Regions from separate parts of the Halomonas sp. A29 genome, predicted to be linked through region 3. Evidence: predicted binding sites of a transcription regulator. Region 3 holds the regulator's gene; each other region holds the start of a gene.
The links. The regulator FliA, encoded in region 3, starts transcription of late flagellar genes. The targets are predictions, from matches to a motif close to CTAAAGTTNNNNNNNNNNCNGCCGATA.
Positions count from the first base shown of each region.

Region 1: SPH52_RS10470 (flagellin) is a predicted target of FliA. The motif match lies at 3,069-3,095, and genes of this name have one in related genera.
Region 2: fliD (flagellar filament capping protein FliD) is a predicted target of FliA. The motif match lies at 1,805-1,831, and genes of this name have one in related genera.

Region 1 covers NZ_JAXQPR010000005.1:22,869-28,519, forward strand. The annotation lists gene SPH52_RS10455 (methyl-accepting chemotaxis protein) at 1-2, opposite strand, end outside; gene SPH52_RS10460 (hypothetical protein) at 171-365, opposite strand; gene SPH52_RS10465 (flagellin) at 488-2,002, opposite strand; gene SPH52_RS10470 (flagellin) at 2,198-3,025, opposite strand; gene fliD (flagellar filament capping protein FliD) at 3,206-4,600, opposite strand; gene SPH52_RS10480 (OmpA family protein) at 4,743-5,651, opposite strand, start outside.
Region 2 covers NZ_JAXQPR010000005.1:10,790-16,440, forward strand. The annotation lists gene fliS (flagellar export chaperone FliS) at 1-275, opposite strand, end outside; gene fliD (flagellar filament capping protein FliD) at 353-1,717, opposite strand; gene SPH52_RS10430 (HD domain-containing phosphohydrolase) at 1,891-3,588, opposite strand; gene SPH52_RS10435 (EAL domain-containing protein) at 3,625-5,651, opposite strand, start outside.
Region 3 covers NZ_JAXQPR010000003.1:494,491-500,141, reverse strand. The annotation lists gene flhF (flagellar biosynthesis protein FlhF) at 1-358, shown strand, start outside; gene SPH52_RS08290 (hypothetical protein) at 359-949, shown strand; gene SPH52_RS08285 (flagellar protein FlhE) at 1,006-1,368, shown strand; gene SPH52_RS08280 (RNA polymerase sigma factor FliA) at 1,425-2,129, shown strand; gene SPH52_RS08275 (EAL and HDOD domain-containing protein) at 2,126-3,328, opposite strand; gene SPH52_RS08270 (motility protein A) at 3,699-4,517, shown strand; gene SPH52_RS08265 (flagellar motor protein MotB) at 4,510-5,196, shown strand; gene argF (ornithine carbamoyltransferase) at 5,309-5,651, opposite strand, start outside.

The DNA.
Region 1 (5,651 bases), on a different contig from region 3:
ATCCCTTGCACTCCTCGCAGCCCCTCGAGCGAACCCAGCAGCGGGATCAGGCTGTCGTTATGATTTGTTTACGGCGCAAGCAGGCGGCGCCTGCATACAACCTTTATCGGCCGAAGCAGGATGAGGTTGAGAAATGAACTAAAGAAGTTTGAAAGTACGAAGCTACTGCATTAGGAATTAAGCATTGAAAGCGTACAGGCGCGCTGCTCGCTGACCGCCTTGGCATAGATCTCGTGGAGCTTGGCGTAATCTTCCGGCATCTGCTCGTCCATGCCGGCGGCCTCGAAGCAAGCCATGGTGTCGCGGGTATCGCGAATCACGCGGTCGAGTTCGTCGATGACCCGTTGGTACTCGGCTTCGTTCATGACGCACCTCGCGCTGGTTCATAAGAAGCTAAAGAGCATCATAAAAGAACCGGCCCCGAGGGGCCGGTTCGAGGTTGCTCGCGGGAAGGAACCCCTTCCCGGGAACTTGACCGGAGCTAACCTTAGCCCAGCAGAGACAGCACGTTCTGCGGGATCTGGTTGGCCTGGGCCAGTACGGAAGTGCCGGCCTGCTGCAGGATCTGCGCGCGGGTCATGTTGGCGACTTCCACCGCGTAGTCGGCATCTTCGATGCGCGAACGAGCGGCTGACAGGTTGGTGGCGTTGGTGTTCAGGTTGGTGATGGCGTCCTCGAAGCGGTTCTGCACGGCACCCAGCTCGGAGCGCAGGCTGTCGACCATGTTCAGGGCGGCATCGATCGACTTCAGGGGATCCACAGGAGCCAGAGCGCCCAGAGTCACTTCACCAGTTGCCTGGTCAACGGTAGCGGTGTAGTAAGTTGCGTTTTCACCTTCACCGTTGCGGATGAAGTACGAGCCGTTCTCGCCTTGCATCAGGGTGTTGGTGCCTTCCAGCGCATCGTTGACACTGCTCAGATCGGCGGAGATTTCTTCCTGAGCGGCCAGGGTCAGGATGTTGCCGGTGGTAACCTCGGCATAGCCTGTAGTCACATCAACAGCAGTACCATCAGCCGTTCCGAGAACAACCTCACCAGTCTCGAAGTCCAGAGTCGTGCCGCCAGTCCCAACAGTCCAGGTATTGGTACCGTCAGAAATTACCAGGGCACCAGTTGCGTCTGCTTGATGCACAGAGAATTCCGCACCGCCTGCGGCATCATCACGAATGGCGCTGTCAAGCGTGCTCAGCTCAACCAGGTTGCCATCAGCATCAACAAAGCTCTCTGCGGCAGTTGCAGCAACACCAGCAGCGGCCGTGCCACTTGTGTCATAAGAGACGGTGTTGGTTGCTGAATCGAAGGTAGCGGCAAAGAGGTCGGTACCCACCTGGGCATACAGCGCACCATCATCACCAACAACCAGAGCAGCCTGCTCAGGCTCAGCGCCACTGAACGTCAGTGCAACGGTGGTCGCTTCCTGTGCCGGACGAAGGACGTTGCCTTCAACAGCTGACAGGGAAGCAGAGGCCACTTGGTTACGAAGATCCAGGTTAGCCAGGCCCAGGGTCTGGGAGTTGATTTGCTTCAAGTTGACCGTGATGGTTTCACCATCGTTGGCACCAACCTGGATCTTCAGGCCCTGGTCGCCGGCCAGCACTTTCACACCGTTGAAGTTGGTTTCTTCTGAGATACGGTTGATTTCAGAAAGACGCTGGCTGATTTCGTCCTGGATGGACTGCAGGTCGTCGGCTGAGTTAGTGCCGTTAGCGGCCTGAACGCTCAGCTCACGAATGCGCTGCAGGTTGTCGTTGACCTGGTTCAGCGAGCCTTCGGCGGTCTGGGCGATGGAGATACCGTCGTTGGCGTTACGCTGCGCCTGGTTCAGACCGGTGATCTGAGCGGTCATACGGTTGGCGATGGCCTGACCGGCGGCATCGTCTTTGGCGCTGTTGATACGCAGGCCGGAGGAGAGACGCTCCATGGAGGTCTGCAGGGCGTTCTGGCTCTTCTGCAGGTTAGCCTGGCCAATCATGGAAGTGATGTTGGTATTGATGACTGACATGGGTCATTTCCTTTTTTACGTTGAGGGCTCCATTGGCGGGCCCACTGAACCTTTAGTTTCTTGGCCCAGCATCTAGGGCCTACCTCAACGGCGCCGTTGGCCGTTACCCTGAATAACGGCACCTGAGGCCGGGACTTTAGGAAGATGAGAAAAAAATTTTGGATTTTGTGCCGACCCTGGCGGCAAGGGCCGAAATCAGCGCTGGCGCAGCAGCTCAAGGACCAGCTCTGGCAGGCGGTTCGCCTGGGCCAGGATGGCGATACCGGCCTGCTGCAGAATCTGCGCGCGTACCAGGTTGGAGACTTCCTGGGCGTAGTCGGCATCCATGATGCGCGAGCGCGCCGCGCTGAGGTTGACCACGGTACTCTGGATGTTGTCGATCACCGCTTCGAAGCGATTGTTCAGCGCACCTAGCTGGCTGCGCTGACGGTCAGTGCGGATGAGCGCTTCGTCGATGGCACGCAGCGGTGATTCGGTAGCATCGCCCTCTTCACCTGCCACGACCCGAAACCCTTCCAACCCCAGCGAGTGCCGATTGATGGCCTGGAGTTCGATGGCGATGGTCTCGCCATCATTGGCCCCCACCTGGATACGCAGGCTGCGGTTTTCGCCCAGCACGGAAACGCCGTTGAAGCCGGTCTGCAGCCCGATGCGATCGATCTCGTCCAGCCGCTGGTCGATCTCGGCCTGAATCGCGGCGAGATCGGTGGGACTGAGGGTGCCGTTGCCGGCCTGCACGGTGAGTTCACGAATGCGCTGCAGGTTGCCGTTGACCTGGCCTAGCGCCCCTTCGGCTGTCTGCACCAGCGAGATGCCATCGTTGGTATTGCGTGCCGCCTGGTTGAGCCCGCGGATCTGCGCCGTCATGCGGTTGGCAATGGCCTGCCCCGCCGGGTCGTCCTTGGCGCTGTTGATGCGCAGGCCGGACGAGAGCCGCTGCATGGCGCTTTGCATGGCCTGCTGGCTGCCACGCAGGTTGGCCTGCACGATCATCGAAAGAATGTTGGTGTTGATGCCTATCACACAAACGCCCTCACCCGGGCACGAAGGGCACCGGTGGAATGATTGTCGGCTTGGCTGGGAAAAGCTTTAGGTCGGTGGCGCCAGTTCGTTGACGTTTCATCAGCCGCGCTGATTTGGCTAGACACTATTCAAAAATAAAACCGCCCACTCTGGGGCGGTTGAGATGCCGGTAGCTCACATTCACTTGCGCCCAAGCTGGGCGTTCATGATTTCGAACTGCTGGAACAAGTAATCGCTGGTCTGGTTCATCTGGGCAATCATGCTATCGAGCTGGCCAAACTGGGTGCGGTAGCGGGCGATGGTAGCATCGATGCTCTGCTCCATGCGCACGTGGCGCTCGTTGAGACTCACGATACGGCTCTCGGCGCCGCTGATGGCTCCCCCCAGTGCTCCACTGTTGCCACTCAACTGGGTAATGGTTTCACTCAGTTGGCCGGCCAGACCGCCCGTAGCACTGTCGCCGGCGAAGAAGGCGCTCAAGGCATCCTGCTCGTTGAGGATGACCTCATCCAATCGCTGCTCGTCGATCTCCAGCGTACCGTCGAGCTTAAGCGAGATGCCGATGTCACCGAGCATGGCAAAGCCGCCCTCTTCAGCCGCCACGCCACCTGTCAGCACGCTGCGCAGCCGCCCCTCGATGGAACGCACCGTGCTGTCACCCAGCAGGTCACCGGCTGTGCCGCTATCGCCACTGAAAGCGGTCAGCTCACCGATGGTCTCCTTGAGCGCGTTGAAGGCCTCGACGAAGCCGGTGATGGCCTCGCGTACTGCCCGGGTATTCTGCTCGACCTTGACAGTGCTGCTGCCCTCTTCCGTCAGGCTCAGGGTGACACCCTGAATGGCGCCCTCCACCTGGTTGGAAGCACTGACGATGGGAATGCCATTGACGTTGAGCAGGGCGTTCTCCCCTGCCTGGGCAATGGCACCGGCTCCTTCGGCTTCGCTGAAGGCGATGCCATCGGCAAAGAAGCCGTCGCTGAAGGACATATCTGTAATGGAAGCCGCTTCGCCGGTCTCGCTGCTCATCAGTGCCAGCCGGTAGCCCGAGCCATCATTGACGATGGAAGCGGTAACCCCGGCTTCGGGATGGGCATTGATGGCATTGCGAATCTCTTCGAGGGTGCTACCCGCGGCGATGTCGATCTCGATCGCCTGGGGCGCCTCACCGGTAGCATTGGCGAAGTGCAGGGTCAGCGTCTGGTCGCTGTCGGTCAGCACCTGGTCGAGCTCCACTTCCAGGCGCGCAGAGGCCAGGCTACCGGCTGTGGCCAGCCGCTCGACCTCGATGGAGTACTGCCCCATCGCGGCGTCGCGACCCGCCGCCGCTTGCACGGAATTCCCCGTAACCGAAGTGGATAGACTCCGGTAGAGCGAAGCGTCGTTGAGCGCATTGGCGGCAGTCTGAAAAGCCGAGAGCGCTCCTTTCAATTCGCCGTAGGCGGAAATCTTTACCTGCTGGGTCTTGATTTGCTGTTCGATGGGCTGAAGCTTGCCGCGCTCCGCCTCGTTGAGCTGGTCGAGCAAGCCGTTGAGGTCGAGCCCGGAACCGATGCCGAGAGATGAAATACTGGCCATGAGAAACTGCCTTGTGTCGGTGTATTTGCCTCCTGCTTCCTATTACCTCGGCGGTGGTGAACAAAACTTTAGGCTTGAGGGGAAAAAAAGATATGGGTGACGGCAGGACCAAAAGTGCAGCCGTACCTGCGCAGGCGTTCCGTCAACGCGCGTGAATGATGACCTCGACGCGCCGATTCTGGGCTCGCCCCTCGCCAGTGTCATTGCTCGCCAAAGGGCGGGAGTCGGCCAGGCCCACCGCTCGCAGACGATGCGAGTCGACACCTGACCGCTCCAACGCATGAACGATGGCAATCGCCCTGGCACTGGAGAGTACCCAGTTGGAGGGAAACTCATTGGTCTGGATCGGCCGGCTGTCGGTGTGTCCCTCCACGGCGACTTCCCCCGCGTGGCGCTGAATCACCTCCACCAAGCGCTGCACGAGTGCTTCTCCATCTTCGGTAAGCTCGGCCGCGGCGGTGGGGAACAGCCATTGATCCTCCACTCGCAGCTTGATGCCTTCGGCAACTCGAGAGACTTCCACGCCTTCGAGATCGGCCAGATAGGGAGCATCCTCGAGCCGCTCGTCCAGCGCCTGCTGCAACGCCAGCGAGCCCTCAATGGCATCCAGGTCGAGCTCGCGAGCCCCTGAGGGTGGCCGGTCCGTCAGCACCAGCATGAAATCCGCAAGCGGCAACGGCGCCTCACCATTCGCCTGAACGAGCGGCTGCGGCAACGCCAGCGGGGGATGTATGCGCCGTTCGAGCAATGCCAGGGGCGTGGGCGGCGCCGTAAAGGCGATCTGTTCTCTCGGTGCAGGCATGGACATGATGCGCCGCGATGCCTCTGCCACGCCCAGAGCGGCGGAAACAGCCACCTGACTCAACCGGCCAGGAGCCGATCGTGGCTCTGCCGGTACTGGCAGCGCATTGGCCATTTCACTGGGCAGCGGTATTGCAAAGGGGATGAGCGTGGCGAGCGGTACGGCCTTGTCGTCGGGGCGGCCAAAGCTGGAAAGCGTGAAGATGAGTACCATCAGCGCCACCAGCAGGGTCATGATATCCAGGTAGCC
Region 2 (5,651 bases), on a different contig from region 3:
AGCCGCTCGGCAATCTCACCGCCTTTTTCGGTATCCAGCGCTGCCAGCAGCCCATTGTTGACGATATCGAGCGCCTTGGAGATGGACTTGCCCTTCTCTGCAATGTTGCCCGCTTGCATATGGATGCGTGCCGCACGGATGGCGCCCTGGGCACCGTCGAACAGCATCACGATCAACTGATGTGGACTGGCTGCCATCACACCGCTTTCCACTCCGACCCGTGCATAAGCCCCGGCGCCACGGCCGTAAGCGGCTGCTCCTCGCATGACAGTCATGGCGATAATTCTCCTGTAGTGGCATGACCTTGCAACTGCGGCAACACGCGATCGGCCAGGCCGCGCGCGTCAGCCCCTTACCTCTTGCGCCCAAGCTGGGCATTCATGATGTCGAACTGCTGGAACAGGTAATCGCTCACCTGGTTCATGCTTGCAACCATGGCATCGAGCTGTCCGAACTGGACACGGTAGCGCTGTATGGTCTGCTCGATGCTGCGCTCCATGCGCTCATGGCGATCCTTCAGGCCGGTGATCCTCGACTCCAGCCCACGCTTGGCGTTGTCCAGCAGACCACGGTCGCGCAATACCTGGTCCAGCGTCTCATTCAACTTGCCGGCCAGCCCACCCGCCTTGTTCTCACCGGCAAAGAATGCCGACAGCGCCTGGGGATCGTTGGCGACGATCTCACTCATCTTCTCTTCATCGAGCTTGAGCGTTCCATCACGCTGCAGGGTAATGCCGATGTCCGACAACATGCGGAATTGGCCCTCGCCGACCCCGCCACTGAGAACGCCACGCAAGCGCGACTCGACGGTACGCAGGGCGCTGTCGCCCAGCAGCTCACCGGCCGCACCGGTATCGGCATTGAACCGGGTCAGCTCACTAGTGGTGCTGCGAAGCTCGTTGTAGGCCTTGACGAAACCGCTCACCGCTTCGCGAATGGCCAGCGTGTTGCGCTCTACCACCACGGTATTGCTGCTGCCTTCGGCAGTGACTTCTTCGAGATCGAGCGTCACCCCCTGTATGGCGCCCTCTACTCGGTTGGTCTGGCTGGTGATGGCGATGCCGTTCACGCTGAGCGATGCATTCTTCGCCTCGACCACGGTCTCCAGCGTCGTGCCCAGATGCTCCTCCAGCCCCCCCGAAAACGTGGCCGTGACCGCCGCTTCGGTGCCGGTCTTGTTGGAGGTAATGACCAGGCGATGGGGGCTACCGGAACCATCGTTGACGATGGTTGCCGTCACACCCGACTTGCTGTCATTGATTGCCTTGCGGACATCTTCCAGGGAACTCTTGCCGGGCGCGATAGCGATATCGATCGGCGCGCCGCTGCCGAGCGTCAAGCTGACGGTGCCACCGCCCAGCTGTGAGGTTCTGCTCTCCACGCCACCTGCGGCAATGCTCTGCGCTGTCGCGAGTTGGGTAACGTTCACCGAATAGCGTCCCGGAGGGGCATCGGACTTGGCTGCGGCCTTGACACCGCTCCCCGTCACATTGCTCGAGACGTTCTGGAAGAATTTCGAGTCGTTGAGTTTCGCAGCCGCTTCCTGCAGCTTGGTCAGCGCACTCTGCAGCTTGCCATAGGCCGATATCTTGGCCTGATGACTCTTCTGCTGAATCTTGATGGGTTCGAGCTTCTTGCGCTCGGCCGCGTTGAGCTGATCGAGCAGACCATTGAGGTCGAGCCCGGAACCAATGCCCAGCGAGCTTATCGTAGCCATGACGCTTCCTTTTTCATGCAGCCATTCTGGCAGGCTTTGCGCCAACGATTCCGGTGAAAAGCCCGCGACCTAGGGGTTATTTCGTATTATCGGCTCACAGCGCGCCAACTTTAGGTGCACTAACCCATTATCTCGGCCCCCGGGCATTGCCCTTCAGCCGTGGCTCGCACCGTTCATGTCGAGACGGGAACCTCCTCGACCATCTCTCCCAGGCGCGAGGTGACATCGCCACGCAGCACCTCTCCCAGCGCCTCGCCGGGCGGGGAGATCTCCTCGCTGAGCTGCACCTGGAAGGGCCTGCCCTGCTGATCGAGTCGCTGAATCCAGGCCAGAGCTCCACCGGAGAAACGCACCAGCGACCCTACCGGGCGAAGCCCGAAGCGCTGTACATAACGCCTTACCCAACGTGGATCAAATAGCTGTGGTGACTGGAGGAGATGGCGATATACGGCATCGATGCGCCAGGCGGGGCGGTCGGGGCGGTCTCGACGCATGGCATCGACTACATCCACTACCGCACTCATGCGTGCCAATTCGGCCAGGTTATCGCTTGCTACTCCTGACGGATAACCGCTACCGTCGAGCCGCTCGTTGGTGCCGGTGACCACTGCATCCATGATGCTCGGGGACAGCCACTGGCAGCCATTCATTCGCTGCTGCAGCAACTCGACATGTGTCGTGAGATGGGCACGGGCTTCGGACTCCAGCGACTTGCTCCCCAACAATGTCGGTGGCAAAAGCCCTTTACCCAGGTCGTGCACCATGGCACTGGCGGCCAGTGCCTTGCGTACGTCCCGCGGCACCGAGCCGCTGTTGGCCAGCGCCAGCGCGTGCACGGCGACACCCAGGCCATGACGCACCAGCAAAGGCTCCTGCACCAGGCAGCGAGTAGCAAAGAGCAGCGCCTCGATATCTTCCTCGGCCAGTTGCAGCAGCATGTCGGCGTGTCGCGAGAGCTGCACGGAGTCGATATCGTCACCCTGCTGCAGCTCGAGCAGCTGCGCATCAAGATAGCCCGCCACCCGTGCCAGCCGACGCGCCATGGGAGTGGGATAAGTCAGCAGGTTGCGCCGACCGACCGGCGTTGACGTCCCGGAGGACTGGCTCTGGAAGAGCATCGAAGGCAGGCGACCGACATCGGGTTCATCACCATAGCGTGACGACTCACGCTCAATCTCGCGGACGAAGAACCACAGCTTGCGCTCCTGCTCGGCGGTGCAATTCTCGAAGTGGAATCCCACCCGCAGAGCCTGACGGTCACTATCCGCCACCTTGTGGCGCGGCGCCGCCTGAACCGAAAAACGCGTACCGTTGGGAAAACAGAACTCGATCTCCACCAGCACGGCCTCGGCCAGCAGGGTTGCTGACGAGGATGGCAGTTCCAGCTGGCAGCCCTGCTGGGAAAGATCCTTGAGGTCGCCCTGCACCGCAATGTCACTCTCACTACCGCCCTCGACGCCGCGGATAATGGCGCCTACCTCCATACCCAGGCGTAAACGCGCACGAAAGGCCTCGCGACGCTGCAACTCCTCGAGGTAGTGAGGGTATTCGCACAGACAATGTACCCGTCCGCCCACCGCATCGATCTGCAGCGACTTCAGCACCGGGGTACGAATCATCTTGCCATGCACCTGGCCGAGCAAGCTAAAGCCTATACCACGCTTGAGTTCGCCGGCGATTTCACGTACGGCGCTGATATCGAGCAGCAGCGATTGCGGCGGCGTCTGTTCCATGACCACTACCGGCATGGGCGTACTATCGGGCTTGTCGAGCAGCATCGAAGCCCCGCCGGGCTGGATCAACCGCTCCAGCAACGCCACGATCTCGCTCGGACTCCCCACGCGAAGAAACTCATCCTGTACCTGCGCCATCCTCGCTATCCTGCCCCCACAGCTGTTAATGGTTCGTTATTGGTGGTTATCGTTTGGCCACGACCGAGCGTCCTCGAACGCCTCGTCATTGTCCGGAGACGGCACTTGTTGCATCGGACTGGGCACAGCGGCCCGTTCCTTCAAGTAGGCTCGTAAGTTCTTGAGAGGCATCGGCCGAGCGAAGAGGAATCCCTGGAACACGTCGCAGCCATGTGCTGCCAGGAAATCGCGCTGCTCCGCCTGCTCGATACCTTCCGCCACCACCATCAAGCCAAGATGGTGGGCCATGGAGATGATGCCCTGGACGATAGCGCTGTCATGACGATTGGTGGTGACATCGCGCACGAAGCTGCGATCGATCTTTATCTTGCCGATCGGCAGTTGCTTCAAATAGCTCAGGCTGGAGAAACCGGTACCGAAATCATCGATGGAAACCTCCACGCCCATGTCGCGCAGGCAGTGCAGGGTCTCGATGGCCGATGCGGTATCGGTCATCAGTATGCCCTCGGTGAGCTCCAGTTCGAGATAATCGGGTGACAGCCCCGTCTCCAGTAATGCCTGCTGCAGATTACTCAGGAAATTGGCGCGGCGGAACTGCAGCGGAGAAAGATTGACCGAGACGCGGTACCGGCCATATCCCTCTACGGCCAAGAGGCACATATCGCGGCACGCCTGACGCAGAACCCAATCGCTGATCGGCCCGATCTGGCCGGTCTCCTCCGCCAGCGGAATGAATAGCCCCGGTGAAAGATACCCCTTGAGAGGATGCTTCCAACGCACCAGCGCCTCGAAGCCGGCTACCCGGCCGCTCCGCGCGTCAATCAGAGGCTGGTAGTGCAATTCGAAGTTCTGTGCCTCTATCGCCTCCTGCAGATCGTTGCGCAGCGCCATGCGCGTACTCACTTCATCATTGATGTCACTGGTGAAACACTCCCAGGCGTTGCGTCCCTTCTGCTTGGCGCGGTACATCGCCATGTCGGCCTGCTGGATCAGTTCGACCGGGTTTTCCAGTCCTTCCTTCAGGAAGGCGATGCCAACACTGGCACCGATGTAGAGTTCGTGGTCGTCGACCCGATAGGGGCGGCCAATGCGAGACAGCAACCGCTCGGTCAACCGGATGGCCTCGCCCTCACGATCGAGCGCCGGAAGCAGGATGACGAACTCATCGCCGCCGAACCGCGCCAGCGTATCCCCGGGATCCAGCTCATCTGCCAGGCGCTGGGAAACCTGAATCAATACTTGGTCGCCGACCTCATGACCCAGGCTATCGTTGATCGGCTTGAAATCATCCAGGTCGAGAAACAGGACCGCCAGGTGGCGGCCGTGACGCTGTGCCAACTGCACATCGTGCAGCAGGTGGTCCTCGAACAGTGAACGGTTGGCGAGCCCCGTCAGCGCATCGTGGCTGGCATGGAACGACAGCTTGGCCTCGTAGGACTTGCGCTCGGAAATGTCGTGCTGGATACCAACGAAATGGGTAACGACACCTTTACCATCCTTTACCGGAGCCAAGTAGAGGTTGTTCCAGAATGGCGTACCATCCTTGCGGTAGTTGCACAGGGTGACATTGATCTCACGCTGTTCCTCGATGGCCCTCCTCAACTGCTCCACGGATTCAGCATCGGTTTCGCTGCCCTGCAGGATACTGCAATTGAGCCCAAGCATTTCGTCCCGGTGGTAGCCGGTAATACGCTCGAACGCTTCGTTGACATAGATGATAGGGTGCCCGGCCTGCCGTGCATCGGCAATGACTATTCCATTGATGCTGGCCTCGACGCTGCGCTGCAGTATACGCAGCTCCGTCTCGCGGCGGTGCCGCTCGGTCATATCCTTGGCGATGCCATAGAAGCCGATGATACGGTCATTGACGACGATGGGCAGGTTGGTCACGTCGAGATAGACGCTGCGTTCCTCCCGGTCGAGGATAGTCACCGAGTAGCGGAACGCTTCGGCCTTGTCGAGATTGCGATAGAGCGACTCGATACGCTCCAGGTCACGCGGTTGCGTCAGCGCCGAGAAATGCGAGCCGATGAGTTGCTCGAGTGTGTATCCGGTGATCTTGC
Region 3 (5,651 bases):
TTACTGGATTGCTCCGGCGCGGTTGGGTGGCGAATCCAAGCCACTGTTGCTTACTTTGTTACAGGGTGACGTGTTGCCGCAGCTTGCTCGCCGTGCCTGGCAACGCCTGGATCCGGCCGAGCTGGGGGAGCTTCGTGCTGACCTGAAGTTGTCGATGGCCGGGGGGTTGGCAACGGTTGCGGCCCACCTTGACCTTGCCGAGGACGAGGCGGCAATGGACCTACGTGCGGAGCTGCTGGGGCTAGGGGGAGGTCGTCGACGCCGACGCGACGTCGCGCTGCTCGAGTCGTTGATACAACTCTTCATGGTGCGCGATACCATTCGCCACCTTGGTCTCGGTGAAAGGGAGACAGGCTAGATGGGATGGGACCAGGCCGCAGGGCTGCGCCAATGGGCGAACGGTGACTCGCAGGATTGCCCGACACATGTGGCCGAAATGCTGGTCGAGCTGGCGACTGGCGGGAGTGGCGATGTGGCAAGGCCGCAGGCGGCAGTCCGTGCATCCGCCAAGCCAGCGCCCACGAGGGTGGCCGTTGCAGCGCCGCGTGCGACAGGCACCGCCAGGGATGTGACATTGATGGTACTGGGTCTGCCGGGCACCGCCGAGCGGCATACCGGCAGGGTGACCGAACTGCTGGAGAGCTGGGCTCGCGAAGGGCGGAGCTGGGTAGGCGATCCACGCTCCTGGCGTATCGTGGCCCTGCCGGTCGGTAGCCCGCACCTGCCGGTGCTGGCCGCGCAGCAGGCACACTGGGCGCTGTGGGTGGATGACGATCTGGAGGCTTTTCGTCGCGGCTATCGCCTGCTCAAGCAGATCGCCGAGCAGGGTGGCCCGCAACGTTTGATCGCCGTGCATCCCCCAGGGGTGGGGCGCCAGGGTCTATTGGCCAATCTGCAGTATGTGGCGGAGGCTTATTTCGGCATCGAACTGTTGGTATTGGCGCGATGATTAGTCGAGTGAGTCCTTGGCTTCTGGGTATCGCCCTCTGTGGAGGGTGGGTGGGTATGGTTCAAGCTGCGGGCAGTTGGGTGGCTACGGCTCCTTCACTATTGGTGGCCATGGTCGAGCGGCCGATGTCATCCGCTGCCTTGCTGCCACCCTCGCCCGCGCTGGCCCAGGGCCAGGTGATGGGACGGGTCATTTGGCAGTACCAGCCGCCGGCCGGCAGTGGGGTGGATGCCTGGCTTTGCCACCCGGGAGACTGCGTGCGACTACCGGGCCCGCGTGGGCAGACCGACGCCATGACGGGTCTGCCGGCCGATACGCCACTCTATTTTCAGTTTTCACTGCAGGATCGACGCCAGCGTGCCGCGACCCTGCAAGGGCTGCAGGTCATCGTCAACCACGAGCATCTGCATCGTCCCTGACCCGTCGAGCGACCGAATCGACGCTCGAGGGAATTGTCAGCCGTGAGAGCAAGCGCATGTACACAGCACGAGGCAAGATCGAACAGGCAGACCTGCTGGATGAGTACCTGCCGCTGGTGAGGCGTCAGGCGCTGTCCATGCAGGTACGGCTACCGGCGAGCATCGAGCTCGACGACCTGATTCAGGCCGGCACGGTGGGGCTGCTGGAAGCCATGGGCCGCTTTGATGCGACCCAAGGGGCCAGCTTTGCTACCTTTGCCAGCCAGCGTATTCGCGGTGCCATGCTCGACGAACTGCGCAGCCGGGACTGGTTGCCGCGCAGCGTACGTCGCAATGCACGGGCGGTGGACGAGGCCGTGCGCCGCCTCGAGCAGATGCTGGGGCGGCCGGCCGAAGAGACCGAAATCGCTGCCGAGCTCGATATGGAGTTGGGAGAGTACCGGCAACTGCTGAACGACACGAACAGCGGACATCTGCTGCCCTTCGAGGCGCTGATGGCTGAGGGTGTCGAGCCCGGGATCGAGGATGCCTCGATCGACACCCCCTATCGCATGCTCATCGACGAAGAGAAGCGTCGGCAGCTGACCGAGGGCATCGAGGCGCTTCCCGAGCGCGAGAAGCTGTTGATGGCGTTGTACTATCAGGAAGAACTCAACCTCAAGGAGATCGGGGTCGTGCTCGGCGTTACCGAATCGCGGGTCTGCCAATTGCATAGCCAGGCGGTGAGCCGACTTCGGGCGCGCCTGGCCGATCACGATTAAAGGTTGTCCATCAGCGCCTTGGTGCTGCTCAGCGCATTCATGTAGCAGCTGTGGAGCTGGTCCGGGGGCAAATCGTCGATGGCTTCCTCGACCTGGCGCTCATGGTTTTCGCAGAGGGTCAACACGGCGCCGAGGGGGCCTGCCCTGTGTTTCAGGGCGTCGATGATCGGCTGGCCCAGCGGCAAGTGTTCGAGCAAGGTATTGCGGTCCTCTTCGAGCAGGGCATCCATCATCGAGAACAGGCCGGTGGTGAAGGCGTCCTCGGGGTCGAGAGCGGGAAAGGGAGCTGCCAGGTTGCGACACATGAAGGCGCGGATCAGCGCCATGCGCAACACGATGCGCGACGAAGGCTGCAGGCTGGCGAGAGTCAGGGTCAGGATCAATCGACGCAACTCGATCAGCCCCAGGATCTGTACCGCGCGATGCAGGTCGACTTCCTTGCCGCCGCGATGAAAATAGCTGGAGTTGGCCCGGCGCAGAATGGCCACGTGCAGGTGCGGCACCTGCACCGCCAGCTCATGGAGCCGGTTGAAGTCGCTGTTGTCTTCGTAGAGGGCGCGGATCAGTCGGATCTGCGCGGCCCGGTTGCCATGGCGCCCACGGGGTGCCGACGCGATGAAGTTGGGCTTGGCGAGATAGTTTCCGTGGTAGTAGTCACAGCCCATCGCCTGGTAGCGCGCCAGCTCTTCCCGGCTGTCGAGGTTCTCGACCAGCAGCTTGACGTTGCGAGCGGGCAGCCTCTCCAGCGTCTTGTCGTCGAGATCGTGTGGCGAGGAGAGCACGATGATGTCGCAGCGATCGAGCATTGTCTCCAGGTCCTGCTTCAGCAGGCGGGTGGGCAGGACGACCCGGTAGCCGCGCTCACGGATGTCATCGAGCGTTGCCAGCAACTCGGCATCGATCATGCCCTCCTCTGCGATACCGAGCGCCAGGCGTGGCGCCGGAGTAGGCAGCAGTTCGGGGCGTTCGAGCCAGCCCAGCGGGAGGTCGACAAGCAACGTACGGTCGCCCAGCAGGCCACTATCGCCAAGTTCGTAGACGGTGCTGGCCAACGCCTTGGCCGTCGAGGACATGATGTCCTCGGCTTCGTCCTCGGTATGCCGGCCATAGACCAGTCGATCCGCCACGTGGTGATGGCTGGCATCATGTATCGGCTGAAGAGCGACGGTGAAAGGAACGTGATCCCTTTGCTCGGGCATGCTGCTTGGCTCCCTGCTGCGTATGATGAATTCGGATGTTTCAAGTGTTCAGGCTGTCTTGACCATGGTCGAACCGCTTTTTCTAGCTGGCCCGCTGCAACGTTACCAAGGATGGTTCCAGGCCAGGGGCAGGCCCCCGAGGCTGGGGCGGGTATAAAAGAAGCCTTGTTGCCGGTAAGGCTTCATCGAAGGGCCTGCTGCCGACGGGGACCTCGTGAACTCCGTATCGGCTGAGAGCAAGGAAACTTTAACGTGGTGCGAAAAACTTGACCTGTATCAATCAAATGCCTGCATTTTACAGGCATGACTAAAGCGTTTCCGGCCCTAGCCGATATTTTCTAGACTCGATGCCTCGCATCCAGGAGCTTGAATGAACCCATCCACCATTATCGGCATGTTCGCCAGCGTCGTTCTGCTGGTCAGCGTGCTGTTCTTCACCGCCGAGTCGCCGCAGAGCTTCATCAATCTGCCGGGCCTTGCCATCGTGCTGGCCGGGACCATGGCGGCGACCTTCATCAGCTATCCGCTCAAGGAAGTCCTTCGGGTGGTGCGCCTGGTGGGCCTGGTATTCCGCCGGGAAAACACCTATATGCGCGACGATATCAAGGAGCTGGTGGATATCTCTCGGCTGTGGTTCAAGGGCGACGTGCGGGCCGTCGAGGCGGCGCTGGAAAAGGCGCGCAACCCCTTCCTGCGCACCGGTATTCAACTGGTCATCGCCAACACCAAGGAAGAGGAGATCTTCGACCTGCTGCGCTGGCGCATCGCCCGGCTCAAGGCACGCGAGCACGCCGAGGCGCAGATCTTCCGCACCATGGCCACCTATGCCCCGGCCTTTGGCATGATCGGTACCCTGGTCGGACTGGTCAACATGCTCGAAGTGATGGAATCGGGTGACCTGCACGTCATCGGTCCACGCATGGCGGTGGCGTTGTTGACCACCTTCTACGGCATTCTCCTGGCCAACCTGGTATTCAAGCCGATTGCCGTGAAGCTCGAGCGGCGTACCGAAGAGCGATTGATCGCCATGAACATGGTGTTCGAGGGGATATCGCTGATTACTAAGCGTCGCTTGCCCTCCTTCATCGAGGAGACCCTCAACTCCTTTGTCGCCAGCTACCATGACGAGATCCGCGACCCCTTGGTGACCAAGCCGGACACCACTGACGAACAGGCGCAAAATGCTTGATCGCAGCACGCGCGACATGCTGCAACCTCCCGCGATAGATGCCGCCGAAGGGGAGGGCTGGCTGGTGAGCTACCTCGACGTGCTGACGCTGCTCATCACGCTGTTCGTCCTGTTGCTTTCTCTGGCTGGCAATGGCCTGGCCGTCAAGGGCAGTCGTCACGCTGGCGAAGCCAATATGCTGGTCAGCCCGCAGGCCGAAGCAGCGGCGCTCATGGTGGCGGGGGCGGGGCTCAAGCCGCGCCATGATGGCCTGCAGCCTCGCTTCCCCGGGCTCAACATCGAAGGTGTGAGCGTAAGCGAGGGACAGCAGGGCATTACCCTACGTATCGATGACAATCTGCTGTTCGACAGCGGCCAGGACGTTCTCACGGGGCAGGGGCGCGAGGTATTGGGCCGGCTGCGTGAAGCCCTCGCGACATTCGATGGCGATATCTCCGTGGAAGGGCACACCGACAGTATTCCCATTGCCACTGCCCGCTTCCCCTCCAATTGGGAACTCTCCTCCGGGCGTGCCATCGCCGTATTGCGCTATCTGTCCGAACTGGGCTTGCCGGCCGAGCGGCTGCGTGCGGTGGGCTACGCCGAGACGCGCCCGCTGGAAAGCAATCAGACACCTGAGGGGCGCGCCGCCAACCGGCGCGTCGAGCTTCTTTTGCATCAGGAAGTGGGTGACAGCTAAGCAGCGGCCTGCCTAGCCTTGTCGCTCTGACTCATAGACCTAGCGGTGAGCAGGCCGGGATGCGGAGTCATGCCGCCGAGATGAATCCCGGCGGTACGGTAGGATATGGTTTTCAGTGGTCGACCCGACCCAGCAGCAGGAACTCGATCAACGCCTTCTGGGCGTGCAGTCGGTTGCCGGCCTCCTGCCACACCACCGCGCGAGGATCGTCGAGCAGGGTCGCGCTGATCTCCTCGCCGCGATGTGCGGGCAGGCAGTGCAGAAACAGTACGTCTGCCTTGGCGCGGTCCAGCATGTCCTCGGTGACCTGGAAACCGGCGAAATCCGCTTCGCGCTTGGCCTGCTCCTCCTCCTGGCCCATCGAGGCCCACACGTCGGTGGTCACCAGGTCCGCGCCGATCACGGCCTCGGCGGGATCGTGCAGCAGGGTGACTCGGTCGCCTGCGGCCTCGAGA